Sphingobium yanoikuyae: one gene and its partner. The protein of the gene in region 1 interacts with the protein of each later gene in a pairwise test. Links are inferred from orthologs where the notes say so. Each region holds a gene or a part of one and is shown on either strand. Other genes may lie near its edges. The genes, in order: def and HH800_RS09905.

Region 1 (14,275 bases):
GACGGGGCCGACGCGCTGATCGTGCCGACGGTGACGCGCGCAGAGATCCAGGATCTAAGCCGCGCCGACCATGCGCTCCATGCCCTGCTCTATCCCGATCCGGACGCGGAGTCGCAGGATCGACCGATGCATCCGGCGGACATCGTCAACGGCACCACCCTGATCAAGCGGATCCATGCCGAAGCGCAGCAGGGCGCGATCGACCTGCATGCCCGCGTCGACGACTGGCTTGCCAACATATTGGCCGGCTCCTGGCCCCGCGCCCAGCCGCTGCTCGCCCCGGCCGCGCGCCTGTTCGGCTGGGAGGCGCTGGACGGCCAGATCGACGCGCCACCGGCAGTCGATTTCATCAACCGGCGCCTCGCCTCCGACCGCTTCGCCCAGCAGGTGCAGCAGAAAGGCCACCCGCTCCATCGCGCCTGGCAGCAATTGGCCAAGCCGACCCGGCCGGGGCAGAGCTGGGCCCTATGGTGGCAGGGCGCCAAGGTCGACGAACTGATAACGACGATCCGCCGTGACTATCCCGAACTGGAGCAACGGCTGGATTGGCATCGCATTGCCCTGCGCGAGGAACGCACGGGCCGAGCGATCGCATCCTTCGGCGGTCGCATCCTGTTCGGCGTCGTCCTGCTGCAGTTACTCGGTGCCATGGCGCGCTGTCAGGACAATGGATCGCCCATGCCCAGCCTGCCGAGCGCCAGCGACATCCCCGTCGCCACCGCCCCGCGCGTACCCGGCGGTCTGGGCGATGTCGCGGCCGACATGCAGGCGGCGGTACGCGCCGCCTTCGGCAAGGATATCCCGCTCGACCTGCTCAATGCCCAGGCGCCGCTCGTCCATGCGCTCTTCGCCAGCAACTGGCGCGCCGGCATGGGCATGGGGTGGACCCGCGCCCGCTATGTCGAGGCGATGACCGGCATCATCCGCAATCGCTATGCCCTGCTCGCGCGGCAGAAGGGCGGCGACAGCCTGATCGCGATGCAGCGCCAGCGGCTGAAGGAAGAACGCGCGCTCAAGGGCGATCATTGGCACGCCTGCGCCGAGGCGGCCAAGCATGGCGCCTTTGCCGATCCCGAGCTGATCCCGGCCGATCTGCGGGATCCCGCGCGGGCGCAGGTCGCCGATCTGGTCATCGCCATGCCCGACAATCCGGTGCTTCCGCCGCCGGGCGGCAGCTTCTCCATCCCCGGCCAGATCGTGCAGCGCGTGATCGACCAGTCCGGCCTGTCGCTCGATCAGGTCAGCGCCGCCTTCCAGAACAAGGGCAAGGATCGGGAACAGTGCCTGACCCACATCGCCCTGCTGGATGCCGCGCTGGATGCAAACAAGGCCACCCGCGCCGCCCTGTTGCCGCACATTTGAACCAGCGATCGCACATAGGAAAGAAGCGCCCCGCCTTGCGGCAGGACGCTTCTTGTCCATCAGCCAGCGGTCAAGCCGCGATCAGGCCGCGCGGCGGGCCTTGTTCAGCTTCTTGAGCAGCATGTCGCGCTTCAGGCGCGACAGATGGTCGATGAACAGCACGCCTTCGAGATGGTCCATCTCATGCTGCAGGCAGGTGGCGAGCAGCCCTTCCAGCTGCTCCTCATGAATGCGGCCATCGCGGTCCATCCAGCTCGCGCGGATCACCGCCGGGCGCTCCACCTCGGCAAACTGGTCGGGCACCGACAGACAGCCTTCATTATAGACCGACTGCTCGTCCGATTCCTTCAGGATTTCCGGATTGATGAACACCATCGGCTTCTTGACCGGCGGCGCGCCTTCCTCATCCGATTCCGGTTCCTGCAGATCCATCACCAGGATGCGCTTGGGCACACCCACCTGGATCGCGGCCAGGCCGATGCCCGGCGCGTCATACATGGTTTCGAACATGTCGTCGATCAGACGCTGCAGATCGTCGTCGATCGCCTCTACGGGGGTCGAAATGGTACGCAGGCGCGGATCGGGCGCCTCAAGGATCGGAAGAATGGCCATGGCGAAAACATAGGCGGAACGGGGGAAAATTTCAAGCGAGACGGGCGCTGGCCCACGCACCGCTTGCCGCCCCGCCCGGCGGGGTCTAGGCGAAGGGGCGTGACCGACGAAACCGCACAGCAGCGCCGCTATAAATCCTTCGAGGATACCCACCAGATGCTGATCGAGCTGGCGGTCGGGCTGATCGCCGATCGCGGCATCGATGCGCTGTCCCTGTCCGCCCTCGCCCGCGCCGCCGGGGTCAACCGCACCACCATCTATTATCATTTCACCGATCGTGACGCCCTAGTCGCGGCGGTGAAGCTCTGGTCCTCGCAGCAGATCGTCGCCGCCTTCCGCCCGGAACTGCCGCGCCAGGCGCGGATCGACTATGTCACCCGCTTCGTGCTCGACAATCCCGCCATCATGTCGCTGTGGATCGAGGATTTCATCGCACCCGGCGACATCCGCGCCAGCTATCCGCATTGGGACGCCCTGGTATCGGGCATCGGCACCAGCCTTGCCGCCGCCTTCCCCGACGAGCCGATCGACGCCGAAGTCTATTGCGTGATGCTGCTCACCAGCGCGCTGATCGGCCCGCGCGTCTTTCGCCATCGCGTCGCCCCCGATCTCGACACCGAAGCCACCATCGCCCGCTTCCGCCAGGAACAGCAGCGGGTGCTGCGCCGGGATGGCATCGCCGACGACTGACGGAATTTACAACAATCATGTTGCAAATTTAGATTGACCCGCTCATGCTGTCGAAAAGATAGACAGCGGAGAGCGATGATGCACGGCGAACGGCCCGGCTTTCAGGGCATGAGCGACGACAGTCTGGCCTGGCTCGGCACCGCGCCGATCCCCGCCGCCCCCTATCATGATCCGGCCTGGTTCGAGCTGGAACGGGAAGCGGTGTTCCGCCGCGCCTGGTTGCAGATCGGCCATGTCTGCGAACTGCCCGACAGCGGCAGCTTCATCCGCCGCGAGATCGAGGCACTCAATGTGTCGCTGCTGATCGTGCGCGGCCGCGATGGCGAGATTCGCGCCTTCCACAATGTCTGCACCCATCGCGGCACCCAGCTGGTCGAGGAGGAAAGCGGCAGGCGCGGGACTTTCTCCTGCCCCTATCATCGCTGGTCGTTCGGCACCGATGGCGCGCTGCTCGCCGCCCCCGATTTCGATCGTTTCTTCGTCGACAAGGCCGACTGCGCCCTGCCCCGCGTCGCGCTCGACATCTGCGGCGGGCTGATCTTCGTCCATCTCGGCACGCCGGACAAAGGCCTGCGCGATGATCTTGGCCCCTATGCGACCATGCTCGACGGCTTCCCGGCGGCGCAGGCCACCACCTTCTCCGAATATGTCTATGAGATCGACGCCAACTGGAAGCTGACCTACGACAATTTCCAGGAAAATTACCATCTCCGTTTCATCCATCCCCGCTCCGGCGCACCGGCAGTGGGGGAGGATAATCCGTTCGGCTATCCGGTGAAGATGGGCTTTCATGGCCCCCACCGCACCCAGACGATCTGGACCAATCCCGATCCCGCGCCCCAGCCGGTGCAGGCGCAATCCTTCGGCCGCGCCGCCCGCTTCGCCATGGCCGACGGCACCGCCGGCCCGCACAGCCGCGACTATCTCGCGCTCTTTCCCAATTTCTTCATCCTCGGATCGCCGGCCCAGCCCTTCTCTCACACCGTCTGGCCGATCGACGCCCGCCGCTCGCGCGGCGTGATCCGCCTCTATTGGAAGGGCGAGGATGACTGCGCCAGCCGCCGCTATGCCCGCGAATATGCGATGGCCAGCGCGCGCGACATCCATGCCGAGGATCGCGACGTGATCGAGGCGGGGCAGCGCGGCCTCAACAGCGGCGCGCTCAAACATATCCATTTCCAGGCGCAGGAGGCGCTGTGCCGCCACCTCTTCACCGCCGTCGACGAACGGGTGCAGGCCTATCGTGCCGACCTGGCCGGCACTGCGCCCCGGCCCGTCTCGCGGGCGGAGGCAATGGCATGACCACGCTCCTCCCCACTGGTTTCGATGCGCTCGCCCCCTTTGCCGATCGCTGGGCGATCGACGGATCGATCGCCCGCGCCGCCCGGCGCGGCGATGCCGCCCCCGCCGACCGCACCGCCTTCTTCGCGGCGGCCGCGCCCCTGCTCGACGCCGCCCTCGCCCATCTCGACCGCTACCCGATCGACGCCCTGCCGCCGGCCGAGCAAAGGCTGATGGACATGATGCTGACCCTCGCCCATGTCTCGCTGACCGAAGAGATATTGGGCGACCAGGAACCCGCCCACGCCCGCCAGCGCCAGCATATGCACATTACCCGGACCCCGGCAGGCGCCTGAGAGACGCAGGCCCGCCCCGTCATTCCAAGCGCAGCAAAGCAATTACGAGGATCGGGTTTTGACCGCTGACGACCGTTGTTGCCGGTTAGTTCGGCGTTTGGCGAACCCGTAAGCTGACATTGCGCCATCCGGGTCGATCCTGATAACGAGCGTCATGGCAAATTCTGGCATAGAAAATATATGGTCAAGACTTTGGGCACCTCGGTTAGGCCCGGATGATGTGCGGTTGCGTTTTGAGCTTGGCGGCGAGGAGTTCGATAACATCAGCCAGCCAGTTCCTCGTTTTCTCCAAGCACTTCATCGATCTTCAACAATAGCCGACAAGCTATTCCGTCAGAGTTGCGTTGGTCTGGTTGCTTGGAACGGACAAGAGCCGAACGCTCTCGGGAATGCCGAAATAGAGAATGGCTTTGAGGCGCTAAAATATACTGGTTTTAACGCCGCTCAAATTGACGAGTGGAGCACCCCACTTTATCTAGATTCCGATAGCAATGAAGTGGATTTGTGGACAGTTCGCAGCTACGAAATGAGCGATAATAAGACTGCTCGTGATACCATTCTCTGGCACGCGATTGCTAGTGAAATGCCGATCTATCCAAACGCCCCCGTTGTGACTTTTTTGATCGATCCCGTTAATTCGATCATGCTCCATGCCTATGATGATCGGGGAATGGACGTAATGGCTGACGATGCGGCAAAACTGCGCGATACGTATTCGGCCTTCGATGGATGGCTTCTCGACTATGATCGGGAGCGAATGGGCATTTTGTTTTAATCATGCCTGCTTTTGACGCCGCGCCCCTCCAAAGCTGACAGTCCGCAAACCACCCTTGAGCGTCGCTCATCCCGTCGATCGCCACCGGGCCTGCCCGATAGCGGTCGGTCCGCTCTTGGGTAGGAAAGTTGCTCGACCAGAAGCGGGCCTGTTCCCCCTCCCGCAGGTGGGAGGGGGGTAGGGGGTGGGCTGGACATCGCGAAAGCCCACCCCGCTGCGACTAACGCGCTGCGCGCGCAAGTCTCGCTGCCCCTCCCGCTTGCGGGAGGGGAATGGCGGGAAACCACCCATCCTGGCCATTTAGCTGGCATCGCGTCGCAGCCGCCCGATATCCGGGGCTGTCGCCCCATGGCTCCGGATGTTGGTTGCTCCGCTTCAGGGACGCTGACCTTCGGCTGCGTGACTGCGAAACCGCTATTTCTTCGGGAACAGCAGGGTGAAGATCATGCGGATGCCCCATTCGGGGCCGCCGTCGGGCGAGACGGCATAATATTTGCCGCCAAGGCCCACCTGCACCGCCTGGTCGCCGACCTTGGTCAGTTGCGTGACGGTAAGGTTCACCGGCACCAGCCAGTCCTTGCCCTTCCAGTCATAGGCCGCTTCGGCGTTGATGCCATAGGTGGTGGCGTGGGACGTGGTGTGGCTGAAGAAGGGCTGCATGAAGCTGGCGCTGACGTCGGAACGGTCATCCTTGCCGGCGATCGACCAGATATGGTTGCCGAGGAAACCGACCGTGTTCTGGCCCATCTGCTTGAGCAGCACGACGGTCGGGCCGGCGCCCCATTTGTCCCCGCCCAGATAGCGATCGGTTGCCGAGGGATAAAGGATGGCGGGCCCCACGCCCCAGATGATGCCCTTATTCTCCTTGGGCGAGAAGAAGAAGCTCTGGGTGATATCGCCAAGGCCGAAGGCATCCGTGCCAGGTCCCTGATAGCTATTCTGCGCGACGACCGGCACGATGGTGCGCACGATCATGTTCCAGTCCTTGCCCACGCTGATCGGCACCACCGGCTGGATGTTGAGCGTCGACTTGATGCCATCATCCCCGGCACCGAAGTCGAGATTTTCCTGGAACGGCACGCTGATCAGCGAGGCGACCGGGTTGGACAATTGCAGCGCCAGATCCTGGTCGCTGCCGCCCGCCGGCGGTGGCCCGGAGGTGATGGCAGGCGCTGCCGACGATCCCGCATCCTGCGCGATCGCCGGCAGCGGCGCCATGGCGACCAGGCCTGCGAGCCAGGCGATCTTGCGATGATATCCGGTCTGCATGGCCAAGCGCCTTCCCCTTTCGAACATTCTGCGCGGGGACAGAATGGCCCGAACGAGAGCGGGGGCCAATCGCGGGCTTTGCGGAGATCGGCCGGGAATAATCCCTAGGGGCGCTCGTCCCAGCGCAGCAGCCGCACCTGGCCCGGCGCATCGACGACCAGTTCGCCAAAGGCCCCGGTGCGCAGCTTGAGCTGGCCATGGGCGAGGCTCAGCGCCAGCAGGGCGAAGCGGGCGGCGCCGTTGCTGGTGACCAGCAATTCCGCCCCCTCCCCTTCTGCGGCGAACCAGGTGCGCCAGGCAGCGATGCGCGCGGGGGCGTCGACGGTCCAGCCATCGGGCACGATCCCGTCCCGGTCCCAGGCGGCGATCACCGCTTCGCCTAGACGCGCCACGACGGTCGCCTCCGGCTGCCCCTCGTCCGGGCCATGGTCGATCTCGTCGAGCCAGGGCAGGATGGCGTCGACCGGATGGTCGAGCGCGGCCGCGATCGGCGCCGCGGTCTGGCGCGCGCGCAGCAACGGGCCGCTGTAGAGACGCACGGCGCCGAGCGACCGGGCCGCGAAATAGCTGGCGAGACGCTGGGCCTGGGCCATGCCGCTGTCGACCAGTGGAATGTCGGTGCCGGCCCCGACCCGGCGCGCATCGGCGCTGGAGGCGAAGGTGTTGCCGTGGCGGATGACGAAGATGCGCCGGCTCATGACAGGGCCGGCGTCGGATCTCCATGGGCGGCAATCAGCGCCTCGACCCGCTGGATGTCGGCCTCGGTATCGATGCCGCTGCTGTCGAAAACAGGCGGATCGACCGGGACGGTCATGATATCGATGCCCAGTTCCAGCAGCCGCAACTGCTCCAGCCCTTCCAGATTTTCGAGCGCCGTGGGCGGCGATGCCTCAAACCGGGCGAGCGCATCATAGGCATAGCCATAAAGGCCGACATGGCGCCAGACGGGGGATATGGGACCGGCGGCACGCAGCCTGTCCTCATCGCGGATGGCGGGAATGATCGTCTTGGAAAACCAGAGCGCCCGGCCATCCGCACCGCGGGCGCAGGTCGTGCCGCTGAAGGGCGAGCGTTGCTTATGCTCGCGCAGCGCATCGAGCGCGGCCCAGTCGAGCCCGATCACCGGGGTCGCGACCTGCGCGCCGGCATCCAGCGCCTCGATCACCGCGCCCAGCGCTCCCTTGGGCTGGAAGGGCGAATCCCCCTGGAGATTGACGACGAAGTCGGGCTGGGTGGCCTGCGCGCGGGCGGCGGCGAGAGCGCGGCCGGAGCCGGTGGCGATCGCGCTGTCGGTCATCACCGCGTCGCAGCCGGCGGCCTGCGCATGGGCCGCAATCTCGTCATCATCGGTGGCGACGACCAGAGCGACGCCGGCGCGCGCGCCGATCGCCGCGCGCGCCATGGCGATCGTGCGATGCAGCAGGCTGCGCCCCGCAATGAGGCGTAGCGGCTTGCGCGGCAGGCGGGACGACCCCGCCCGCGCCGGAATGACCACCAATATGGTCAGGCGACCCCGGCGTGCAGCAGATCATGCATGTGAAGCGCGCCGACCAGATCGCCATCCTCGCACACGAACAGCAGGGTGATGTTGCGATCGTGCATGATGCGCAGCGCTTCCGACGCCAGTTCGTCAGGACCGATCGACTGCGGCGTCACGGTCATGAAACGGCCGACCGCATCGGTCAGATTCTGCTTGCCGGTCACGGCCCGGCGCAGATCGCCATCGGTGAAGGCGCCGATCAGCTGGCCACGCTGGTCGACGATGGCCGTGCCGCCAAGGCGCGCACGGGTCATCTCGATCGTGGCGTCGAGCAGCGAGGAATCCTCGCACACCCGCGGCACGTCGCTGCCCGCCGACATCAGTTCGCGCACCTTGACGAGCTGCGCCCCAAGACGGCCATTGGGGTGGAATTTGTAGAAATCGTCGGCCGAAAAGCCGCGCATTTCCATCAGCGACATCGCCAGTGCGTCACCAAAGGCCATCTGCAAGGTGGTCGATGTGGTGGGCGCCAGCATATTGGGGCAGGCTTCGCGCACCGCCGGCATCAGCATGCAGACATCGGCAGCCTCGGCCACGGTGCTCTGCGCCTGCGCCGTCATCGCCAGCAGCGGGACGCCGAAGCGCTTGCAATAATGGATGATCGGCCCGAGTTCGGTGGATTCACCCGAATGGGACAGCATCAGCACGACATCGTCCGGCGTCACCATGCCCAGATCGCCATGGCCGGCATCGGCCGGATGCAGGAACAGCGCCGGCGTGCCAGTGGAGGTGAGCGTCGCCGTCATCTTGCGCGCGACGATGCCGCTCTTGCCGATGCCGGTGACGATCACCCGTCCCCGGACATTGATGATGATACCGACGAGCCGCAGGAAGGCGGCGGAAAATTCCCGGTCGGAAAATTTGGCTTCGAGTGTATTGAGCCCCCTGGCTGCCAGGGCGAGACTGCTGCACGCCGTCTCCACAATATGCGCACCCGAGCCGAAAGGAACGATCTTCGAAACTGTCGACACGCTTCTTGCCCTTTTTTCCGCGTATCGCCGCCGACATGCTCCGGCTGACGCCCGCGGTGTCGATGCGCCTTGCCAGCGCAGCGTCCATCCCTTGTTCCGCGACCCCAGGCCGATTTCGCAATCAGCACCCTGCAACTGTCTACGCCGTTTCAGGCACTTATGGCAATCCATTTCGCAAGTGCGGCAAGGGGCACTGAAGTCGGAAGGCAGGGGAAATGGGGCAGAAATACAAGACGAAATGAGCTAAATCATCGACAAGCCGAGGAACTTTTCGACAACTCGACATATGTTCCAACACTCACAGTCGATGATAGTCGCGATACCAGTTGACGAATCGGGGCACGCCCGACTCGATCCCGGTGGTGGGCGCAAAGCCGATATCCTGGGCAATCGCACTGATGTCGGCGAAGGTCGCCGGCACGTCGCCCGGCTGCATCGGCTGGAAGTCCAGCTGCGCCTTGCGCCCCACAGCCTCCTCCAGCACGGCGATCAGGTGCATCAGTTCCTCGGGCCGATTATTGCCGATATTGTAGAGCCGATGCGGCGCCCGGCTGCCGCCCGCCTTGAGCGCGCCGTCATCGCCCGGCGGGGAATCAAGGCAGCCGATCACCCCGGCGACGATATCGTCGATATAGGTGAAGTCGCGCTGCATCCGGCCATGGTTGAAGACCGGGATCGGTTCGCCGGCGAGGATCTTCTGGGTGAAGATCCACATCGCCATGTCGGGCCGGCCCCAGGGACCATAGACGGTGAAGAAGCGCAGCCCCGTCATCGGCACGCGGAACAGATGGGCATAGGTCTCGCTCATCAGCTCGTCCGCCCGCTTGGTCGCGGCATAGAGGGAGACCGGATGATCGGTGCGATCCTCCACCCGGAAGGGCAAGCTCTCGTTGCCGCCATAGACGGACGAGGAAGAGGCATAGACCAGATGACGCACCCGCCGTTCCCGCGCCAGTTCGAGCATGTTCACATGGCCGGCCAGGTTGGACTGGACATAGGCATGGGGATTGATCAGCGAATAGCGCACGCCGGCCTGTGCGCCGAGATGGACGATCGCCTCGATCGGATGATCGGCGAGCAGCGCCTGAAGTGCCGGCATGTCGGCAAAGTCCAGTTCGGCGAAGGTGAACAGCTTGCCATGGCGCTGTTCGAGCGCCGCGATCCGATCGCGCTTGAGCGAGACCTGATAATAGTCGTTGAGATTGTCGATGCCGATCACGGCGCGCCCGTCGGCCAGCAGCCGGTCGGCCACCGCCATGCCGATGAAGCCGGCCGCGCCGGTTACCAGGATCGTCAAAGCGTCATCCTCCTTGATCGGGCCGACAGGCGCGTCGCCGCCAGAGCCATGGCGGTTCACAGACAATCCGACGCGCGATGTAAAGCCCTTTCCCTCATAAGCCGTTCGATACAGGCTTCCATGCGGCGGAATACTTAGGCATTCCCTAATCTTTCCCGGCTAAGGCGAGGCGATGGACATGGCAGCGCACCCATCTCCCCCCTTTGCATCCGACAGCCTGGCGCTGACGGACCCGCGCGCGCGCTGGGCGGCGCTGGCGGAGGGTGCGGCCGAACCCAATGCCTTCTACGCGCCCGACCTGCTGGCAGCGGCGATCGACCATCTGGCCGGCAATGGCCCGACCGGCCATGGAGACGTGCGCCTGATCGAGGCGCAGGCGGATGGCGAACTGATCGGCCTGTTGCCGGTGACGGTGCAGGCGCGCCATGGCCGCTTGCCGATCGGCTGCGTCGCCAACTGGATGCACGACCATTGTTTCTTCGGCGCGCCGCTGATCCGGCGCGGCCAGGAGATGGCAGCGTGGCGCAGCCTGCTGGCGCAGCTGGACGCGGCGGAATGGGCGCCCCATTTCCTGCATCTGCGCGCACTGGATGCGGCCGGCGCCAATGCCGCCGCGCTGGAAGCACTGTGCGTCGAACAAGGGCGCGGCCGGCGCGAGGTGCATCGCCATGACCGGGCGATGCTGCGATCCGACCTGTCGGCCGACGCCTATTGGGAAACCCATGTCCGCGCCAAGAAGCGCAAGGAAATCCGCCGTCTGCAGAAGCGACTGGCGGAATTGGGGACGGTCGAGCAGCGATTGCTGGACGATGGCGCCGACCTGCCGCGCTGGTGTGGCGACTTCCTGGCGCTGGAGGCGTCCGGGTGGAAGGGCCGCGAGGGCAGCGCACTGGCGAGCAGGCCCGATGACATCGCCTTCTTTCGCGCCGCCTGCGCCGCGGCCTTTGCGGCGGGACGGCTGCATTTCCTGCGCATCGACCTGGATGGCCGGGCGATCGCGATGCTGGTCAATTTCCGCCATGGCGACGGCGCCTTTTCCTTCAAGATCGCCTTTGACGAGGAGATGGGGCGCTTTTCGCCCGGCGTGCTGATCGAGATCGCCAATCTGCACGCGGTGCAGGATGACTCGGCGATCGGCTGGATGGACAGTTGCGCCGCCGCCGATCATCCGATGATCGACAGCCTGTGGGCCGAGCGCCGCAGCATCGTCCAATATCGTATCGCCCTGCAGGGCAAGGGCGCGACGCGCCTGCGCCGGGCAGCGGCCTTTGCATTGGCCGGCGGGGTCGAACGGATCGCCAGCCGCATGAAAGGACAGGAATGACCGTGCATAGCCCGATGGCGCCGGCCACCGACGCGCCGCATTTTTCGGACAGCGCGCGCGCCACCTTTGCCGCCGCCTATCCCGACCAGCCGACGAAGCTGACGCATCAATTGGTCGGGCATGCGCTGCTGACGCTGGATGCGCTGGCGGCGCTGGCCGAGCGGATGCCGGCGAGCGCGGTCGAATATAATCTGGGCAAGCTGCCGCTGGGCGTGCGGCCGGAGGATACGCCGTCCAACGGGCTGAGCCTGGGCGAGACGATCCGCACGATCGAGAGCAATGGCAGCTGGGCGGTGCTCAAGAATGTCGAGCGCGACCCGGCCTATGGCGCGTTGCTGGACGCGGCGCTGGCGGAGCTGGAGCCAATCGTCGCGCGCAGCACCGGGCCGATGCTGCACCGCGAGGCGTTCATCTTCCTGACCTCCCCCGGCAGCGTCACCCCGTTCCACATGGACCCGGAGCATAATATCCTGCTGCAGATCATGGGGACCAAGGTGATGACCGTGTTCCCGGCGCGCGACGAGGAACTGGTGCCGGCGCGCAAGAGCGAGGAATTTCACAATGGCGGCCATCGCAACCTGATCTGGCAGGACGGGTTCAAGGCGCGCGGCACCCCCTTCCCGCTTGCCCCCGGCGAGGCCGTGCATGTGCCGGTCAAGGCACCGCATTTCGTGGAAAATGGCCCGGCCGTGTCGATCAGCCTGTCGATCACCTGGCGGTCCGACCGCAGCGTGGCGGAAGGCGAACTGCACAGTTTCAACGCCCTGCTGCGCAAGCGTGGCTTGCCGACCGGCGCGGTGAGCGAACGCCCCGAGCAACAGGGCATTCGCCGCTTCGTCTATCGCGTCATGCGGAAGCTGGGCGTTTAAGGATTCTGCGCGCCAGTGCCTCGGCCTCCAGCCGGGGACTGAAACGCTCGACATGCCACCATTCCAGCGCCTCCTCGCGGGTCGAGAGGCTCTGCTTGTAGCGATCCTTGCCGGCGAGCAGCGAATAGAGCCGGAAATCCTGCGTGGCATAATGGCCGACGGCAGCGGCGTGACAGAGCAGGCCCGGCTTGTCCTTGGCGGTGCGCGGCTGGGCAAAGGCGGACTGATAGTTCATCGCCTGCCCGTCCTGCACGAAATTGACCAGCAGGCCGACCACGCCGCCGGCATCGGCAAAGCGCAGCATTTCGACCGCGCCCGAGGGCAGGCCCCGCGCCGCGATGGTGGCGACGAACTGGCGAAAGCCCTGATCGTCCCAGGCATTGTCGGCATGGCGCCCCATGTTGAGCGCGGCCATCTCGTCCAGCCAGGGGGCGATGTCATCCAGCGTGCCGACCGCGACATCGGGCAACGGCCCGCCATGATCCTTCATCGCGCGGCGAATCTGGCTGCGCGTATTGCTGCTGAGCAGCGAAAGATAGTCGCCGTCGGCGGCACGCACGGCGTCGAGATCGACCTGATAGACGGGCGAGGAATCGACCCGCAATTTTCGCCGGGACGGCAGGCCAAGCAGCGGCGAATCCGGGACGATGCCGCTCAGCCGCAACACACGCCAGTCACGGCGCCGGGCGATGGCGTCGATCGCCGCAGCGACGGCCGCCACCTCCTGCCCGCGCGCGGCGAGCAGGCCATTATATTCGACATAGGGCCGGTCGATCACCGGATCGCCCGACTGGTTGAGGCTGAGCGTCGCCACCGGGCCGAGCAGGCGCGGGCGCATCGCATGGCCGACCAGCGCCAGCGCGACATCCTGTCCAGCATCGTCGGTAACGGCGAGCAGTTCGGGCCGCACGCCATAGCTGTCGAGCCAGGCCCCCACCCAGGTCCAGCGCAGGAAGAAGGACGCATCGCTGCGCGCCTCCAGCGCCTGCCAGCGGGCGGCCAGCGCCGACCGGTCGGTCGGCAGGGAGAATGTCGCGGTGAGCCCCATCGCGCCCCTCTTGTGACAGAGCGGCGGCGGGAATCAAGCGGGTGTGCTGTGGATCACACTCGAATGCGGCGCTGCGGATCGACCGTGCCGTCGGCGCGGATGCCGGCACGGACCAGATCGCGGCGCATATGGCCGGTCAGAAAGCGCTGAAGCATCACGAAATCGGCGCGCAGCGACCAGAGTGGATAGCGGAAGGTGGCCGGGCGATTGCGCTCGATCAGCATATGGCTGACCCAGGCGAAGCCATAGCCGGCGACCGGCAGGGCTGCGGCCAGCCACCATCGACCCGTAATGGCCGCCGTGGCCGCGATGCCAACCACCAGGCTGGTCCCGGCATAATGCATGGCGCGCGTCGCGGGCCGGGCATGTTCCTGCAGATAATAGGGCCAGAAGTCCCGGAACCGGGTGATCTGGGTCATAAGGGGCATCCTCTCTGTTATGCCCCATCTTTTATACGTGGACGTTCAACTTGTTAAGCGCCACGCGCCGCTTGGGCGCAAAGAGGAAATAATCATAGGCCGCGCGGGCCGCCTGGGCCATGATCTGGTCGCGCGAGACATGGCCCCGGCTGTCCTTCATCACGAAGACGGTGATGGCGAAGCGGCGGCCATCGGGCAGGCCGATGATGCCGACATCATTGCCGACGCCGTTGAGCGACCCGGTCTTGTGCGCGACCGGGGTGCCGGGCGGCAACATGCCCGACAGGCGCAGTTTGCCGGTCTGGCAATGGCCCATGATGGTGAAGAGCAGTTGCGTGCTTTCCGGCTTCAATGCCTTGCCCGATTCATAGGCGACCAGAAGCTGGTTCATCGCCAGCGGTGTCGCCGTGTCGCGCGGATCGAGCATGAAGTCCATGTTCGGCAGGTCGCGCACGTCGCGCC
Region 2 (16,885 bases), 1.4 Mb from region 1 along the record:
GGCAAGGGCGTCGATGAAATCGCCTGCACCGCCGTCAACGACGCCTTCGTCATGGGCGCATGGGGCAAGTCGGCCGGCGCCGATGACAAGGTGACCATGCTGGCAGACGGCAATGGCAGCTTCGCGCAGGCCGTGGGCCTGACCATGGACGGCAGCAAGTTCGGCCTTGGCGAGCGCGGCCAGCGCTTCTCGATGATCGTCAAGGACGGTGTCGTCGAGGAACTGAACGTCGAAGCACCGGGCGACTTCAAGGTCTCCTCGGCTGACTTCATGCTCGAACAGCTCTGAATTTTCCGGTCGCGCGCCCGGCCGGATCGGTCGGGCGCGCGATTGTTTCGCTGGCATCTTCCTTCCGTCACACAAGTGCGGTAGCAAGAGGTGATGACACAGAGCATCGGCACAGCGATCGTCGCGCAACTCGACGCCATCTATCAGACATCCATCGAAAATCTGCGGGAGGCCATGCGTGCCTATGCCCGCGACGGCAGCATCCCGCCGCCCGAGGCGCGGGCCGACCGGCGCTTCTGCTATCCCGAACTGCGGGTCACCTATCAGGATGACAGCCAGGCGCCACCGCCGGGCCGCTCCTTCGCGCGCCTGTCGAAGCCCGGTCGCTATGTGACCACGGTCACCCGGCCCGCCATGTTCGCCGATTATCTCGCCGAACAGATCGACCTTCTGGTCCGCGACTATGGTGTGGAGGTCGAAACAGGCCTGTCGGATCAGCAGATCCCCTTCCCCTATGTCCTCGACGGGCTCGACATCAATGCGCTCGACGGCACGCCGCCGACCGAGTTGGCGCGCCACTTCCCGGCAACGGAACTGGCCGAGATCGGCGACGAGATCGCCGACGGACTGTTCACGCCCGATGCCGAAGGGGACCGCCCGCTCGCCCTGTTCGACGGGCTGCGCACCGATTTCTCGCTGGCGCGCCTGAAGCACTATACCGGTACCCCGGCCGAGCATGTGCAGCGCTATATCCTGTTCACCAACTATCATCGCTATGTCGACGAGTTCGTGGACTGGGCGTGCAAGGAACTGCAGCGTCCTGACAGCCGCTTCACCGCGCTATCCGGTGCCGGCGGCGTCTTCGTGACGCCTGAAACGGCGGACCCGGCCCAGATGATCGCCGACAGCGCTTGGCGCAAGCATCAGATGCCGGCCTATCATCTGATCGCACCGGATCGCAGTGGCATCACCCTTGTCAACATCGGTGTCGGTCCATCCAACGCCAAGACCATCTGCGACCATCTGGCGGTGGTGCGTCCCGAAGCCTGGCTGATGATCGGCCATTGCGGCGGCTTGCGACCCAGCCAGCGGATCGGCGACTATGTGCTGGCCCACGCCTATCTGCGCGACGACCATGTGCTGGACGAGATGCTACCGCCGGAAATCCCGGTGCCGGCGATCGCCGAGGTCCAAGTCGCAATGGCGAGCGCCGCCGAAGCGATATTGGGCGGCGGCAATCCGGAGGATTTCAAGCGCCGCCTGCGCACCGGCACGGTCGTCACCACCGACGATCGCAACTGGGAATTGCGCTATTCCAGCTCCGCCCTGCGCTTCAGCCTGTCGCGCGCGGTCGGCATCGACATGGAATCCGCGACGATTGCGGCGCAAGGTTATCGCTTCCGCGTTCCCTATGGCACGTTGCTCTGCGTGTCGGACAAGCCGATCCATGGCGAACTGAAGCTGCCCGGCCAGGCCAACCGTTTCTATGAGGAAGCCATTGCCGGCCATCTGCGCGTCGGACTGATGGCCTGCGAACTGTTGCGCCAGGAAGGCCCCAAGCTGCACAGCCGTAAGCTGCGTGCCTTCAACGAGCCCCCCTTCCGGTAAGGCCGGAATGTCCGCGCTGTCGCCCGATCCGACGGATCAGGCGGCGGCGCGGGATACCGTGACCCGGTTCTTGCCCTCTCGCTTCGCGGCATAAAGCGCCGCATCCGCTCGCGCGACCAGGTCGTCCAGTTCCCGATCATCCGGTCGCAAATCGGTAACGCCAAAGCTCGCCCGCAGCAGCGCCTGGGGCGCCTCACCAAGGCGCAGGCAGCTGATTTCCGCCCGCACGCGCTCCATCGCATCGGCCGCGACTTCCGCGCCGGTGTCGACCATCAGCAGGCCGAACTCGTCGCCACCCAGGCGGCCAACCACATCACCGCGCCGCACCGCATTGGTCAGCAAATGAGCAAAGCCGCGCAGTGCTGCGTCGCCCGCCATATGACCATAGCCGTCATTCAGCCCCTTGAAGCCATCCAGATCGCAAATGACCAGCGCAACCGGTCGCCCCTGCCGTCGGGCGTTGGCGATCGCCCGTTCGGCCGCTTCTTCGATACCGCGACGATTGAGGACGTTGGTCAGCGGGTCATGCATCATTTGCTGCCGAAGCTGCTGGGCCAGGTCCCCAGCCACCACCAGCACGGCCGTGACCGCCGTGCCGACATAGACGGTCGGCATGAACAGCCCCAGGATCGCGCGATAGAGTTCCTTGCCCTCCTCCGGGCCGCGGATCAGGGCTGCCGATGTGGCCAGCGCCAGCTGGCCCAGGGCAAAGGCGAGCAGCGCGGCAAAGAAGGCCAGCTCGGGCGGCGTGAAGGACCGATTGCGCGGCCAGAGCGACAGCGCACTGACCGCCATGAGCAGACCGACATAGGCGGGAATGATCATCCCCTGCATGATCTGACTGCCCACCGGCCCGATCGCAATCGCCATCGCCAGGCTCACCAGGACAGCCGGGACGGCAAAGGCAAGCAATTGCAAGGGGCGGCCCGACCGCTGACGGATGCCGATCGCCAGTAGCGACGCGCTGACAATGAGGCCGATGCCGGTCAGGATGAACAGCCAGCGGCTGTGCAGGAAATAGCCACCTGCATTGGCGATCCATTGGAGGATGGCGACCGCATAGGATGCGGTCCAGGTCAGCACATGCCTCTGGCGGCCGAAATGCAGCCATGAAACACCCATGGCGATGGTCATCACCAGGGCAGTACCGAAAAGCAGGGAAAGAATAACGGCCGGCGCGCTCATGCGCCGGCCATTTACCAATTTTTACGGCGACTTACCAGCCGCAGGACTTGCCCTTATTCTGCGTCTTCAACCATGTCTGAAGCGGCGCGAAATAATTGACCAGCGCCTTGCCCGACATCTCGCGGCTGCCGGTGAAGGCCTGCAGCGCATCGGGCCAGGGCTTGGATGCACCCATCTTCAACATGGCATCAAGTTTCTCGCCTACCGCCTTGTTTCCATAAAAGGAACAGCGATGGAGCGGTCCCTTCCAGCCGGACTGACGGCAGGCCGCCTCATAGAATTGGAATTGCAGCACGCGCGCCAGGAAATAACGGGTGTAGGGCGTGTTGCCGGGGATATGGAATTTCGCGCCGGCATCGAACTTCGTCTCGTCACGGGACACCGGCGGAACGATGCCCTGATACTGACGGCGCAGGTCGGTCCAGGCCGACTCATATTTGGAATCCGGGATCGATCCGTCGAACACGCCCCAGCGCCATTTGTCGATAAGCAGGCCGAACGGAAGGAAGGCGACCTTGTCCATCGCCTGGCGCAGCAGCAGACCCAGATCCTTGTCGGTGCCCGGCACCTTGGCCGGATCGAGCAGGCCGATCTTCACCAGATAGTCGGGCGTGATCGACAGCGCGATGAAATCGCCGATCGCCTCATGAAAGCCGTCATTGGCGCCGTCGAGATAGAGCGGCTTCTGGATATTATAGGCGCGCTGGTAATAATTATGGCCCAGCTCATGATGGATGGTGACGAAATCGTCGCCATTCACCTTGGTACACATCTTGATCCGGATATCGTCCTTGTTATCCAGATCCCAGGCGGAGGCGTGGCAGATCACTTCGCGGTCGCGCGGCTTGGTAATCTGTGAGCGATCCCAGAAAGTCTGGGGCAGCGGCGCGAAGCCGAGCGAGCTGTAGAAGCCCTCCCCCGTCTTCACCATCTTGATGGGATCGTAATTCTTGGCCGTCAGCAGGTCGGTGACGTCATAGCCGAGGTCACCGGCACCGGCGGGCGCGACGATGTCATAGATATTGCCCCATTCCTGTGCCCACATATTGCCGAGCAGGTCCGCGCGGATCGGCCCGGTCTTGGACTGGACCGCATCGCCATATTTCTCGTTGAGCTTGGTACGCGTGTAGCAGTGCAGGTCATCGTAGAGCGGCTTCACCTCGGCCCAGATCTTGTCGGTCAGCTTGGCGAAGTCATCGGCCGGCATGTCATATTTCGACCGCCACATCGCGCCGGTGTCGGCAAAGCCCAGTTCCTTGGCACCCTGGTTGGCGATCGTAACCAGCTTGGCATAGTCGCCGCGCATCGGCGCGCCGACATTGTCGTGCCAGCTGACCCACATTTCCTTGAGCTCGTCCGGATTGCGGTCCGTACCCATCTTCTCTTCAATGTCGCTGCCGTTGATCGGCTGGCCGTTCAGCGTGCCCTTGCCCTTACCATAGGTGGACTGCAGCTTGGTCGCGAGATCGTTCAGCTCCTGCGAGGCCCCCGGCGTGGTCGGCGCGGGCAGGGTCAGCGCCGTGCGCAGCAACGTCAGGCGACGCTTGGTTTCCTCGGTCAGGCCCGGCGCGGTCGCGAACTTTGCCGCCTCCAGCGCATAATCGACCCGCATCGTCGTATCGATCGCGCCGAAATAGGAAGCGAGCGCGTCGGTGTCGTCGGTGATGTAGGTCGCGTTGATCCAGGCGGCGCGGCTGCTGATCAGCGACTGATCGAACAGCGCCTTCTCCGCCTTGGTCAGGAAGGCTTCCGCCTCGGCAGCGGTCGCCTGCTGCGCGGTCGGCGCCTGCTGCGCCAGCACCGGCGATGCAACAAGGGCAGCCGCAAGCGCGGCGATCGAAATGGCGATTTTCATGGAACTTGGCCCCTCAGGTCTTCTTATGGGGCCAAGGTGGATTAGGCGGACGAGACAGTCAAGCGGTCAGGAAATCGACCATCGCCTGGCCCAGCTCCTTGCGGGTCACGGCGTTCATATGATTGCCCGGAATCTCGACATAGCGGCCGTTCGGCAGCGCATCGACCAGTTCCTGCGCGATGCCGTTGTCCTGATCGTCGGCGCCGCAGATCACCTCGGTCGGCTGCTGGAAGCCGGCAATGGTCGCCTCGTCGGTATCGACGAAGGTATTGAGGATATGCAGCATCGCCACCGGGTCGCCCTTGGTAGTCTTGAGGAACGCCTCCGTCATCCATTCCGACGTGCCGCGCTCGAACGTGCCGAGATTGGTCAGCACCTTCTTGTAATAACCACCCTTGTCGAGCGTCTTGGTCAGCCCGCGCAGGCCCATGCCGGCCAGGATCACCCGACGCGGCGTCGCGCCGCGCGCCAGCATCCGCACGGTCGTGCGCGCGCCCAGCGAATAGCCGCCGAGGTCATAGTCGGTGAGGCCCATCTGCTCGACTAGCGCCAGATTGTCGTCGGTCAGCGCATCGGCCGGATAGGCGGCAGCGTCATGCGGCTTGCCGCTTTCGCCATGACCGCGCAGGTCCGGCATGATCAGGCGGAAACCCGCCTCCACCAGCTTGGCGGCATGACCATAGCGGATCCAGTTGGTCCAGGCGTTGGAGAAATAGCCGTGGATCAGCACCAAATCGCGTCCCTGTCCCACGACATGCACCGCGATCGGCAGGCCGCCCAGGCCCTTGATATCATGGCGTTCGATCTGGAGGTCGGTCATTGCGCTGGTCCTTCGGGGCTTGGGGTCTCGCCGATAGGATCTCCGCCGCGCCCGCGCAAGAGCGCGATCAGGGCAAGGGCGCTGCCGATCTGGGCGGCGGCCATGTCCTTCTGCGGATCCCACACATCGCCCTGCTGGCCATTATAATAATCCGCCGTCTCGCCGGCGGCGATCACCGTCAGCAGCCATTCGAATATCTCGTAAAGCGCGCTGCCGAGGCCGATCGCGGCAAAGGCGAAGGCGAGGCTCCAGCCATGGCATAGGCCGCCCTTGCGTCGCGCAATCTCCGCCACCGGTGCGGTCAGCAATGCCCCAAAGGCGAAATGGACGAGCCGGTCATAAGCATTGCGCTGCAGCCCGAGGAGGCTGGAAATATCATGACCGCTGAGCATCCGCGCCCAATCGTCATAGGGCACATAGGAATAGATCCAGCGCGCGCCGCAGGTGTGGAGCAGCAGGAACAGGCAGATGCAGCCGACCGATCCGGTCGAGAGCGGCCAGCGCCACAGCAGCCAGGGCGTGGCAAACGTCAGCAGCAACGTCGGCCCATGCTGCAACGGGGCAAGGTCGGGAAAGGGCTGCGCGACATTGGCCAGCCCGATCGCCACCAGCAAGGCGGCGATCATCCGGCGCTGCGCGACAGGAAGAGCCTTCCACGTCGCGACAGCGCCGGCGATCATGTGCAGGCTCAGCCCTTCTTGAGGTGGCGACGGCCCAGCAGTTCGGCGATCTGCACTGCGTTCAGCGCCGCGCCCTTGCGCAGATTGTCGCTGACGCACCACAGGTTGATGCCGTTCTCGATGGTCGAATCCTCACGCACGCGGCTGATGAAGGTCGCGAAATCGCCGACGCATTCGATCGGCGTGATGTAGCCACCGTCCTCGCGCTTATCGACCAGCATGATGCCCGGCGCTTCGCGCAGGATGTCCTGCGCTTCCTTGGCCGAGATCTCATTCTCGAACTCGATGTTGATCGCTTCGCTATGGCCGACGAACACCGGCACGCGCACGCAAGTCGCGGTCAGCTTGATCTTGGGATCAAGGATCTTCTTGGTTTCGGCAACCATCTTCCATTCTTCCTTGGTCGAACCATCGTCCAGGAAGACGTCGATGTGCGGGATCACGTTGAAGGCGATCTGCTTGGTGAACTTCTTCGGCTCGGCCGGATCACCGACGAAGATGTTGCGCGACTGCTCGAACAGCTCGTCCATGCCTTCCTTGCCGGCGCCCGACACCGACTGGTAGGTGGCGACGACGACGCGCTTGATCTTGGCGGCGTCATGCAGCGGCTTGAGCGCCACGACCATCTGCGCGGTCGAGCAGTTGGGGTTGGCGATGATGTTCTTCTTCACATAGCCATCGATCGCGTCCGGGTTCACTTCGGGCACGATCAGCGGCACGTCCGGGTCCATGCGATAGAGCGACGAATTGTCGATCACGACGCAGCCGGCCGCAGCCGCCTTGGGCGCATATTCGGCGGTCGGGCCGGAGCCGGCCGCGAACAGGGCAATGTCCCAGCCGGTGAAATCGAAATGTTCAATATTTTTGCATTTGAGTGTCTTGCCGGTGTCACCGAAATCAATTTCGGTGCCCTGCGACCGGGGCGATGCAACCGCCGCGATCTCGTCAATCGGGAATTCGCGTTCGGCGAGAATGGTCAGCATCTCGCGGCCCACATTACCGGTGGCACCAACGACGACGACCTTATAACCCATGACTTAACACTCCACTCCATGCAGTATTGCGGGGTGGCGCATAGCGCAGTGGCGCGATTTGTCCAGATAGAAGGGCTATTGCCAACGATAGTCACGGGGTGGGAGGTGGCGTCAGCACGGCCGACACCACCTCTCCCTTACTCCTCACGCCCGGCCTTCACTTGGCCGGATCGACACCCTGATCGCGCAGGAAATTCTCGATCGTGGTCCAGAGGTGAACGCTGATCTTGGGACCGCCGACGCGGTGCGTCTGCCCCGGATAGACCATCAGTTCGAACGGCACGGCCGCCCCCTGCATCTTGGCCATCAGCGCGGTGGAATTGTCGAACACGACATTGTCGTCAGACATGCCGTGGATCAGCAGCAGCGGATCCTTGATCTTCACCGCATCATCGACCGCGTCGGAGCCCGGATAGGCGCTCGCCTTGTCCTGCGGCTGGCCCAGATAACGTTCGGTATAATGAGTGTCGTAAAACTCCCATTTCGTCACCGGCGCGCCCGAGACGATCGCGGCGAAGGTGCCCGGCGCCTTTTCCGCCAGCTTGAGCGACATATAGCCGCCATAGGACCAGCCATAGGTAGCAATCCGCTCGGGATCGACGAAGGGCTGGGCCTTCAGCCATTCGACGCCCTTCAACTGATCGTCGACCTCGACCGTGCCCATGGCGCGATGGATCTGGTCCTCGAATGCCTTGCCGCGATCGGGCGTGCCGCGATTGTCGATCGAGAAGACGATCCAGCCCCGGTCGACCAGATATTGGTTGAGCGCGCCGCTCCAGGTGTTGGTCACCTGGCGCCCAGCACCCGGACCGCCATAATGGATCATGAAGACGGGATAGCGCTTGCCCGGCTGCATCGGCGGGGTCAGCATCTTGGTGTAGAGGGTGCTGCCATCGGCCGCCTTGACGGTGCCGAACACGGTCCTGGCATGGCTCGCCAGATAGGGCGCATAGGGATGATCGCCCTTCAGCGCATTTTCCGAAATCCACTGCAGCTGCTTGCCGCTGCTATCAGCCAGATAGACCTGCTTGGGCTGGTCGGCATTCTGGCGCGAGACGACGATCCGGCTCGCCGCACCATCCATCACCGCATCGTTCCACCAGCTCTTGGCGGTCAGCGCCTTCAGCGGACCGGCCTTGGCTAGCGACGTGACATAAAGCTGCTGCTCCAGCGGCGTCTCGCGATTGCCGGTGAAATAGACCAGGCCCTTGTCCTCATCCACGCCGACAATATCGCGTACTTCCCATTCGCCGCTGGTCAGCGCGGTCCATTTGCCGTTCCGGACGTGATAGAGATGGCCATGGCCGGTCTTTTCCGACCACCACAGGAAGCTGCCGTCGCTCAGCGGCGTGAAATTATTGCTGAGGTTGATCCAGCTTTTCGACGTTTCGGTGAGGACGATCTTGGCCTTGCCGGTCGTCGGATCGACCGCAAGCAGGTCGAGGCGCTGCTGGTCCCGGCTTTCGCGCTGGACATAGAGGGTCTTGCCATCCTTCGACCAGTCGACGCGGGCGAGATAGACATTCTTGTCCGCGCCGAGGTCGACCTGGACCTGGCCGGAGCCGTCCGCGTTCATGACGAACAGGTCGACGATGGCGTTGGGCGTGCCGGCTGCGGGATAGCGCTGCTGATAGACCTTGGTCCCCTCGCCGCCGATCGCGGTGCGGGTGACGATGCCGACCGGGCTTTCATCGACCCGCGCCACGGCGATCTGTGCATCGGTAGGCGACCACCAATAGCCGGTGCGTCGGTCCATTTCCTCCTGCGCCACGAACTCCGATACGCCCCAGCTGAGCGTCTCGCTCGCGCCCTGGGTCAGTTGCTTCTCGCGGCCATTCATCGGCTGCACGAACAGGTTGCCGCCCCGCACGAACGACACGAAGCCGCCCTTTGGGCTGACCACGCCATTGAGCTCGCCGTCCGGCGTGTCGGTGAGGCGGGTGACCTTGCCGTCAAGCGCGGCGAGATAGAGATCGCCATCGACCGGCACCAGGATGGTCTTGCCATCGGGCGACCAGTCATAGCTGGTGATGCCGGTGCTGCCGGCGACCGAGCGGTCGCGCTCGCGCTGCATCTTTTCCGCTTCGCTCAGTTCCGCGCCGCTGCCGGTCTTCTTCGAATCAACCAGCATGCGCTCGGCGCCGGTCGCGGTGTCGATCGCCCACAGGTCGAGCCGCTCCTTCTCGTCAGCGCGCGGCTTGAGCAAGGTTACCAGCTTGCCGTCGGGCGAGAGCTTGAGCGCACGCGGCTGCGGGCCGGCAAGGTCGGGGCTTGCGAACACACGCTCCAGCGTCAGCTTTTCCTGCGCTTGCGCGGCGGTGACGGGAAGCAGCAGCAAGGCGCCCAACGCAGCGCCGGCCTTCAGATATGGGGACATGCTCATCCTTTCCGGGCAGCGCCCGATCGGGCGCCACAATATCGGCCGGGCTTAGCGCGATGCGACGGAAAAGATCAATCGGTTGGAAGAATATGTCCTCCTGCCACGCCCCCCCCCAACACTCAGACCAGCCCGCTCCGCACCTGCCATTTGCGCGCGATTGTCGGCCAGTCGGCAAAGGGCTGGGCCGGATCGCCGCGCAGGCCGACGCCATGGCTGCCCTCGTCGAACAGATGCATGTCGATCGCCCCCCTGCGCGGCCCGCACCGCCCCGAACAGGGTCAGCGACTGGTCTACCGGCACGGTGCGGTCATGGACCGAATGGAACAGGATCATCGGCGGCGTGGTCGACGCCACGATCTTGTCCAGCGAATAGGCAGCTATTTGCGCTTCAGTCGGATCGTCGCCGATCAGCGACCTTCGGCTCCCGCCATTGGTGGCGCCGGCCATCGTCACTACCGGATAGAGCAGGATTGCCCCGTCCGGCCGGGCCGACAGATGGTCCGCACTTTCCGCCATCGGATAGATGCGGTCATTGGGCCGCATGCACAGGCTCCCGGCCAGATGACCGCCGGCGGAGCCCCCCAGCACCAGCACCCTCTGCGGATCGACGGTCCAGCCGCCGCTGCGCCCGGCCCGGATCAGCCGCATCGCCCGCTGCGCATCCTGTAGAGCGACATCGGCGCCCGCCGCCCAGCGATCGGCCGGCAGGCGATAGCGCAGGACGAAGGCATGGATGCCCATGTCGGCCATCCAGCGCGCACATTCATAGCCTTCCCGATCAATGCCGACCCGCGAATAGCCGCCGCCAGGAATGATCAGCACTGCCGCGCCCGTGGGCTTGGCCGCCGCGAACCAGGACAGGGTCGGCCGCGTCACATGGATGCCGACGCGGTAGCGATAGCCCAGCGTGTCAATCTGGTCGTCCACCACTTCGGTGACGGCCGGCATCTTGCCGCCCGGCACGCCGTCGGGCCAGAGCGGGATGATCTGGGTCGGCTCGTCGGTGGCCGCGGAAAAGCGGCCGAACAGCGGTGAACTTGCCACCGCCGCCAGAAATTCGCGTCGACTGCCGATCATCCCGTCTCCCTTTCAGTTCGTGACCTGCGTCAGATAGACGCTGCCGGTGGTGCTGTTCACATCGGTCGGCGCGGCGCCGTAGATGATATCGGTGTCGGCCGACAGCGGCACCGTGGCAAGCCGGGTTATCGCCTTGCCGGGCGCGAGGTCGGTGATGGTCCAGCCCGACGCCGTCGATGTCTTGAGCCCCTGTCGCAGCCCTTCGCCGGTGGTAGCGAAATAGACGCGGACCTGCGCCGCCGTGCGCGATATGCCCAGCGCTGCGGGCACATTGTTGCTGGCGGCAAAGATTTTTTCCCGGCTGGTCCAGCCGGTGCCGCTCCAGCGCACGCGCCAGACGTCGAAATTCGCGTCGCCGCTGCCGTCGGTCGGGCGATAGCGATAGGCGATGGTCGGCTGATTATAATCGTCAAGCGCCAGCTTGGCGCTCTGCAACCCCTTGAGCGTCTGATCGGTGGTGAAGACCTCGCCCGACTGGAGCGGCAGGAAGAAGAGCTTGGCATTGGCCAGGCCCACCGGCAGCGTCGCCGCCGTGCCGTCGGCATAGCTCCAGCCGCCGCCGGTCGGCGAGTAGCGCAGATAGCTGCCATAATGACGCAGCGACCGGGGCAGCGACTTGGCCCATTCCCACAGCAGATGAACGCTGCCGTCGCCGCCGAAATTCATGTCGTCGGGATAGACGACCGCATCATTGGCGGCGGCAAAGGTGCCGACATGGCTCCAAGCGCCACTGCTGCCCGACATGGCCCAGCGAAACAGTTCGCCCTCGCCATCATAGGTCGCCGCATCATAGCTGCGGATCATCAGATAGACGTCGCCATTGGGCGCCCGCTTGGCGACCGGATAGGTATAGAGGCCGGTAGCGGGAATATCGGTCTGGCGGGTGAAGCTCATGCCACCGGGCGCATCGGCGCGGAAATAGCGCATGCCATCCGACAGATTATGCATGTCGGCCCAGACATGCAGCACGCCCGCGCCATCGACCGCGATAGTCGGCTGCTTGTGGCCGATATCGTCCGCCTCGGTCCAGACCGTGCCATCCGGATTGCGCAGCACGGCGAAGGTCCAGGTGCCGCTCGTGTCGCGCTTGCCGATCTTGACCTCATGGCTACCGGCCGCGCCGGAGGCTGGCGGACTGTCGAAGGCGACATAGAGCGTGCCATCGGGCGCCAGCGCGATCGGCACCCACCAGGCGGCCTGGTTGGAGGAGTCCGCGTCTCGCGGCACCCGTTCGACACTGATGCTGGCGGCGAGCGCAGCGGCCATCGGTTCTTCCGCCGTGGCCTGGAGCGGGCTGCCGAGGCTGACCCAGTTGGCGATGGCGCTGGTCGATCCGCTGGCGCCGCCCGTGGTGGCCGTATTGCTCAGCAGCAGCGCGGCCGACGCCGTTCCGGCAAGGGTCAGTCCCCCTGCCAGTCCATAGAAACGCTTCATCTTCCTCTCCCACTTGTTGTTATGCGTGGACGAGTTGCCCTTCCCCATTGGATCGGCGCGCACTGCGCAGCGCCAGGAAGGCAAGCAGAAAGGCGATCGGATGGAGCAGCGCCATCAGCAGGAAGCTGCGTTCGAACGCACCGCCCGCGACAAGCTGGCCGACCAATTGGGTCGAGAGCAGCCCGCCAAGCCCGCTGCCCGCCGCGACCACGCCGAACACGGTGGCGACGATTCGGGTGGGATAGAGATCGACGATCAGCGTGCTGATATTGATCTGGAACACCAGATGGGCGAAGGCCACGGCAGAGGCGAGCGCGAACAGGATCGGCAGGGCCGGATGGCTGGCCGCGATCGCGCCGAGCGGCGCCACCAGCGCGGCCGCGCCCATCACGATGATGCGGCTGGTTGCCGGCGCCACACCGCGCGCGATCAACCGGCTGGAGAAGAAGCCCCCGCCGATGCTGCCAAGATCGGCTGCGAGATAGACGATCCACGCTATGGAGGCGACCGCGATCAGGGTCAGGCCATAGATATCGGTCAGATATTTGGGAAACCAGAAGAGGTAGAAATACCAGACCGGATCGGCGACCGCACGGGCACCGGCAAGCAGCCAGACCGACCGGTCGCGCAGGATGCGGCCCCATAGGGCGCCCTCGCTGATCCGCTCCTCCTTCGGCTCCGGCGCGCTGCGCGGATAGACCATCAGCCAGACGACCAGCCAGACAAGCCCCGCCGCGCCAGTGGCGATGAACGCCGCGCGCCAGCCGAAATGCAGCGCGATGCCGGCGATCAGCGGTGGCGCCAGCGTCGCGCCGATCATCGCCCCGGCCGTATAGATGCCGAGCGCTATACCCCGTTCCCTGGGCGGAAAATGTTCCGACACCGCCTTGGGGCCGGCAGTGTAGTTGCCCGCCTCCCCCAGCCCCAGTGCGAAGCGCGCCGCGCCCAGCGCCCCTGCCGACCGGACGAAACCGGTCAGCAGGTTCGCCAGCGACCACCAGCCCACGAACAGCGCCAAAGACAGGCGCGTGCCCAGCCAGTCGGTCACCCGGCCGGCCATCAGATAGGCGAAGGTATAGGCAATGAGGAAAGCCTGGACGACGCGCGCATAGGCGATGTCGTCCATATGCAGGTCTTGTTGCACCGTCGTCGCCAGGATCGAAAGCGCCTGCCGGTCGAGATAGTTGATCACGGTCGAGGCGAACAGCATCGCCAGGATCGCCCATCTGATCTTGCGGGCCTTCCCCTCGATCATGCGGTGGCGGCCTCCATGCGCGCGGCGATCGCCGACAGGCCGGCAAGCGCGGTGCCGTCGCCCGCCGCCTTTTCGATCGCGATCCCCAGGCGATCGCAGACCCGGCCATAGAGATCGACCAGCAGTTCCGCGCCGACCAGGACGATGGTGTCCACCGCCATGCCGCGCGCGCGATGGGCGGCGACCGCGTCGCGGACCTCCGCACCGATCATCAACCCGGACAGGAAGGAAGGCGCGGCGTCGCTGGTCAGTTCGCCCATCAGGATGCGACTGCGCAGCGCGAACAGTCCATGTTCGATCGCCAAGCTCGGATCATCGATCACCAGCCCGGCTCCGACATCGAAGGCGGCGATGTCGGTCGGCGCGGCCGGATCATAGGGTTTTGCCAACGACCGACCGAGCAGGCCATGGGCGAGCAGCAGCTCGCGCATTTCCCCCTGCATAGAGGTGACGAAATCCAGCACCGTCCGCCCGCGCACCCGCACCCATTTGGCATGGGTGCCCGGCAGGCAGATCAGCCGTTCGGCATCATCATCCGCCACGCCCGCCAGCCAGCCGAACAATTGCACTTCCTCGCCGCGCATCACATCGGGCTGGCCGAAGATGTTGCGGCAGGACAGGCCCGGCACGATCGCGATAGGGCATCCCGCCGCCTCGAACCGCAGCAACGCGCCGGCCATCGCCTCTGGCCCGGCCGGGCAAGGCAGATAGGCCGCCTCACGCCAGCCGATGGTCGACCCGATCATGCCCGACAGCAGCACCGGCATCGGACCATGACGATCGATCCAGTCCCCTGCCGCCGCGCGGAAGGCGGTTTCATGATCGGCCACATCCTTGGCGCCCTTGCCACGCACCGTCTCGACCGGGATCAGCCGCCCCTCCTCCACCCGGCACAGGTGAAGGCGCATGTTGCTCGATCCCCAATCGCCCGCGATCAGCATAGTCATCCCGTCCTCAGAACTTGAAGTTGGCGCCGATGGCGAAGCGGCGCCCCTGCTCGGCATAGAGGGCGATCGCTTCGGGCGCGCCGGTATAGCGGATCTGCTTCTCGTTGGTCAGGTTGCCGGCCTCGGCATAGATACCAAAGGCGCCAAAATCATAGCGGATCGATGCGTCGATCGTCTCATAGGGCTTGAAGAAGGAGCCTTCGCCACCCGCCGTCACGCTGTCGAGATAGCCCGAGCGATAATTATAGGCGACGCGCAGGCCGAACCCGTCCTTTTCATAATAGCCGACCAGATTGGCATTATGCTTGGACAGCCCTTCCAGCGGCAGGGTGGCGCCGGTGCGGGCATTCACGAACGGCGTGCTGCTGTCGATATAGCTGTAGTTCGCCAGAATGCCGAAGCCGCTGGCAAAGCCATCCAGGAAGTTTAACGGCAGCTGCAGCATCACTTCCGCACCCTTGAGCTTGCCGCCCTCTCCATTGACCTTGCGCGTGACCAGGAATTGCTGGGCCTCACCCGGCACATCCTCGAAGGTCGAGCGGGTGGTCAGGAAGGAGCCGATATCCTTGTAGAAGAGGCCGACCGTCAGCGCCGATCCCTGGCGGAAATACCATTCCAGCGACACGTCATACTGGTCGGCGCGGAACGGCTTGAGGTTCGGATTGCCGCCGGTCCCGGTATAGACGATGCGGTTGAGCAGCAAGCCGGGGCTCAGATCCTGCGAGTCCGGCAGGCCGACGACCTTGGCCGCACCGACACGGGCCACCAGTTGATCGGTCAGGTCGAACTTCAACACCGCGCTCGGCAACCAGTCCTCATAGGAGGGCGATGCGGTGACCGGCTGGAACGTGCCGTCGGCGCGGCGCAGCGCGGACACCGCATCGCGGTCGGTGCGGGTGTAACGCAGGCCGATATTGCCGGAGAAGGGAATGCTGCCTAGGTCGCCCTTCAGATTGAGCTTCACATAGCCCGCCTTGGTGACTTCATCGAGCTTGTAGGAGGCGGTGGGGTCCAGCACGCGTGGCGTGCAACTGCCCAATATCGCCTCGCAGGCGAAGTCCGCGCCGGTGCCGAACGGATTGCCGACCAGATAGGATTGGGCGAAGGGCGCCTTGCCACCCAGCAGATCGGGGAAGCTGCCGACCTCATAGAGCGCCGCATCGCGATCGGTCAGGCGGACCGAGGAGGTGAGCTGTGACAGCAGCGAATTGCGCGCGGTCTTGAGCTTGGCGATACGGCCGCCGACCTCGAAGGAGTCCAGCACGCCGCTTTCGATCGCATAGCGCAGGTCGACCCGGCCGGCATATTCCTTCGCATTGGATTCAAAGCGGTTATCGAAGAAGTTGGAATAATTGTAGAGCGACGGATCGAGCAGGTCGACGCCCGACGGCAGGGCCAGTTGCGGCACGCCGCCGCCGGTGAAATCGAACGAGGTCAGATAGGATGCCCGCGTCTGGGTGCGGACATAGGTCTGGTTGTAGTTGAGCTGGGCATCCGAATAGCTGCCCTCCGCCTTGATCGTCCACGGCCCCTTCTCATAACGCAGGTTCAGCGCGCTGGAGAGCGAGTCATCCTTGATCGTCAGCCGCTCGTCATTGCCCTGCAGCGGCCGGCGGACCGTGCCCGCGACCAGCACCTCATTGGGTGAGAAGCTGTAGTCGACATAGTCCGCGCCATTGCTGGTCAGCGCGACAGCGAACCAGTTGCGGCGGCGCTTGGCCTTGCCGGCGGCATAGACGGTGTCCAGCGACAGCTCGAGTTCGTCGGTGGGTCGCCATTGCAACACGACATTGGCGCCAAGCCGCTTGCGGCGTTCGCGCAGCCGCTGATAGCGAAGGTCGGCGATATAGGTGCCGGCCAGGCCGTCGCCATTGGGATCATTGTCGGCCACGCCATCGCCATTGGGATCGAACGCGCCGGTCAGCGGCAGGAAGCCGGCGAAGCTGTTGAAACTGTCTTCCTGGATCGGCCGGTCGGATGCGGTCACATTCACCAGCACGCCGAACCGGTCATCGAAATTGCGCGAATAGAGCAGCGAACCGCTGACACCCTTGCGGTCGAGCATGTCGGCATAGCTGCCTTCGATCCGGCCGGCGACCATCGTGTTCGGCGCGTCGAGCGGCTTGCGGGTGATGATGTTGACCGTGCCGCCCAGCGACCCGTCAATCTGGTCGGCCGACAGCAGCTTGGTGACTTCCAGGCGGCTGATCAGTTCGGCGGGATAAAGCGACAGCGGATTGAAATCGGCATCGGCCGGCACGCCGGGACCACGACCAAAGGGGCTGACCAGCGAGCGCCCATTCACCTCGGTCCGGTTCTGACGCAGGCCGCGGATCGAGACGCTGGTGCCATCGCCCAGCGAGCGGCGGATTTGCACGCCCG

What was found.
Region 2: the proteins of def (region 1) and HH800_RS09905 interact in binary tests that used the Escherichia coli proteins (3 or more experiments, as listed by UniProt). The link is inferred for Sphingobium yanoikuyae from one-to-one orthologs.

The regions. Positions count from the first base shown.
Region 1 is NZ_CP053021.1:3,369,154-3,383,428, forward strand. What follows is about bases 210-2,945. They hold def (peptide deformylase), read right to left. Parts: upstream 1,975-2,945; coding sequence 1,444-1,974; downstream 210-1,443. Other genes in these bases: HH800_RS16400 (hypothetical protein), read left to right, coding at 210-1,362; HH800_RS16410 (TetR/AcrR family transcriptional regulator), read left to right, coding at 2,074-2,664; HH800_RS16415 (aromatic ring-hydroxylating oxygenase subunit alpha), read left to right, coding at 2,773-2,945. Outside these bases: more of HH800_RS16400, read left to right, coding at 1-209; more of HH800_RS16415, read left to right, coding at 2,946-3,966; HH800_RS16420 (hypothetical protein), read left to right, coding at 3,963-4,301; HH800_RS16425 (DUF3885 domain-containing protein), read left to right, coding at 4,456-5,076; HH800_RS16430 (hypothetical protein), read right to left, coding at 5,491-6,345; HH800_RS16435 (histidine phosphatase family protein), read right to left, coding at 6,450-7,043; kdsB (3-deoxy-manno-octulosonate cytidylyltransferase), read right to left, coding at 7,040-7,840; HH800_RS16445 (KpsF/GutQ family sugar-phosphate isomerase), read right to left, coding at 7,849-8,856; HH800_RS16450 (NAD-dependent epimerase/dehydratase family protein), read right to left, coding at 9,155-10,153; HH800_RS16455 (GNAT family N-acetyltransferase), read left to right, coding at 10,326-11,477; HH800_RS16460 (cupin-like domain-containing protein), read left to right, coding at 11,474-12,346; HH800_RS16465 (GNAT family N-acetyltransferase), read right to left, coding at 12,324-13,394; HH800_RS16470 (DUF962 domain-containing protein), read right to left, coding at 13,448-13,813; bla (class A beta-lactamase), read right to left, coding at 13,845-14,275. UniProt on the Escherichia coli protein: Removes the formyl group from the N-terminal Met of newly synthesized proteins. Requires at least a dipeptide for an efficient rate of reaction. N-terminal L-methionine is a prerequisite for activity but the enzyme has broad specificity at other positions.
Region 2 is NZ_CP053021.1:1,979,453-1,996,337, forward strand. What follows is about bases 5,398-8,155. They hold HH800_RS09905 (aspartate-semialdehyde dehydrogenase), read right to left. Parts: upstream 7,411-8,155; coding sequence 6,385-7,410; downstream 5,398-6,384. Other genes in these bases: HH800_RS09895 (alpha/beta fold hydrolase), read right to left, coding at 5,398-5,696; HH800_RS09900 (DUF2238 domain-containing protein), read right to left, coding at 5,693-6,376; HH800_RS09910 (S9 family peptidase), read right to left, coding at 7,568-8,155. In the rest of the region: HH800_RS09875 (peroxiredoxin), read left to right, coding at 1-288; HH800_RS09880 (AMP nucleosidase), read left to right, coding at 382-1,836; HH800_RS09885 (sensor domain-containing diguanylate cyclase), read right to left, coding at 1,873-3,021; HH800_RS09890 (M2 family metallopeptidase), read right to left, coding at 3,053-4,876; more of HH800_RS09895, read right to left, coding at 4,935-5,397; more of HH800_RS09910, read right to left, coding at 8,156-9,787; HH800_RS09915 (alpha/beta hydrolase), read right to left, coding at 9,839-10,867; HH800_RS09920 (BNR-4 repeat-containing protein), read right to left, coding at 10,880-12,301; HH800_RS09925 (MFS transporter), read right to left, coding at 12,321-13,556; HH800_RS09930 (2-dehydro-3-deoxygalactonokinase), read right to left, coding at 13,553-14,503; HH800_RS09935 (TonB-dependent receptor), read right to left, coding at 14,511-16,885.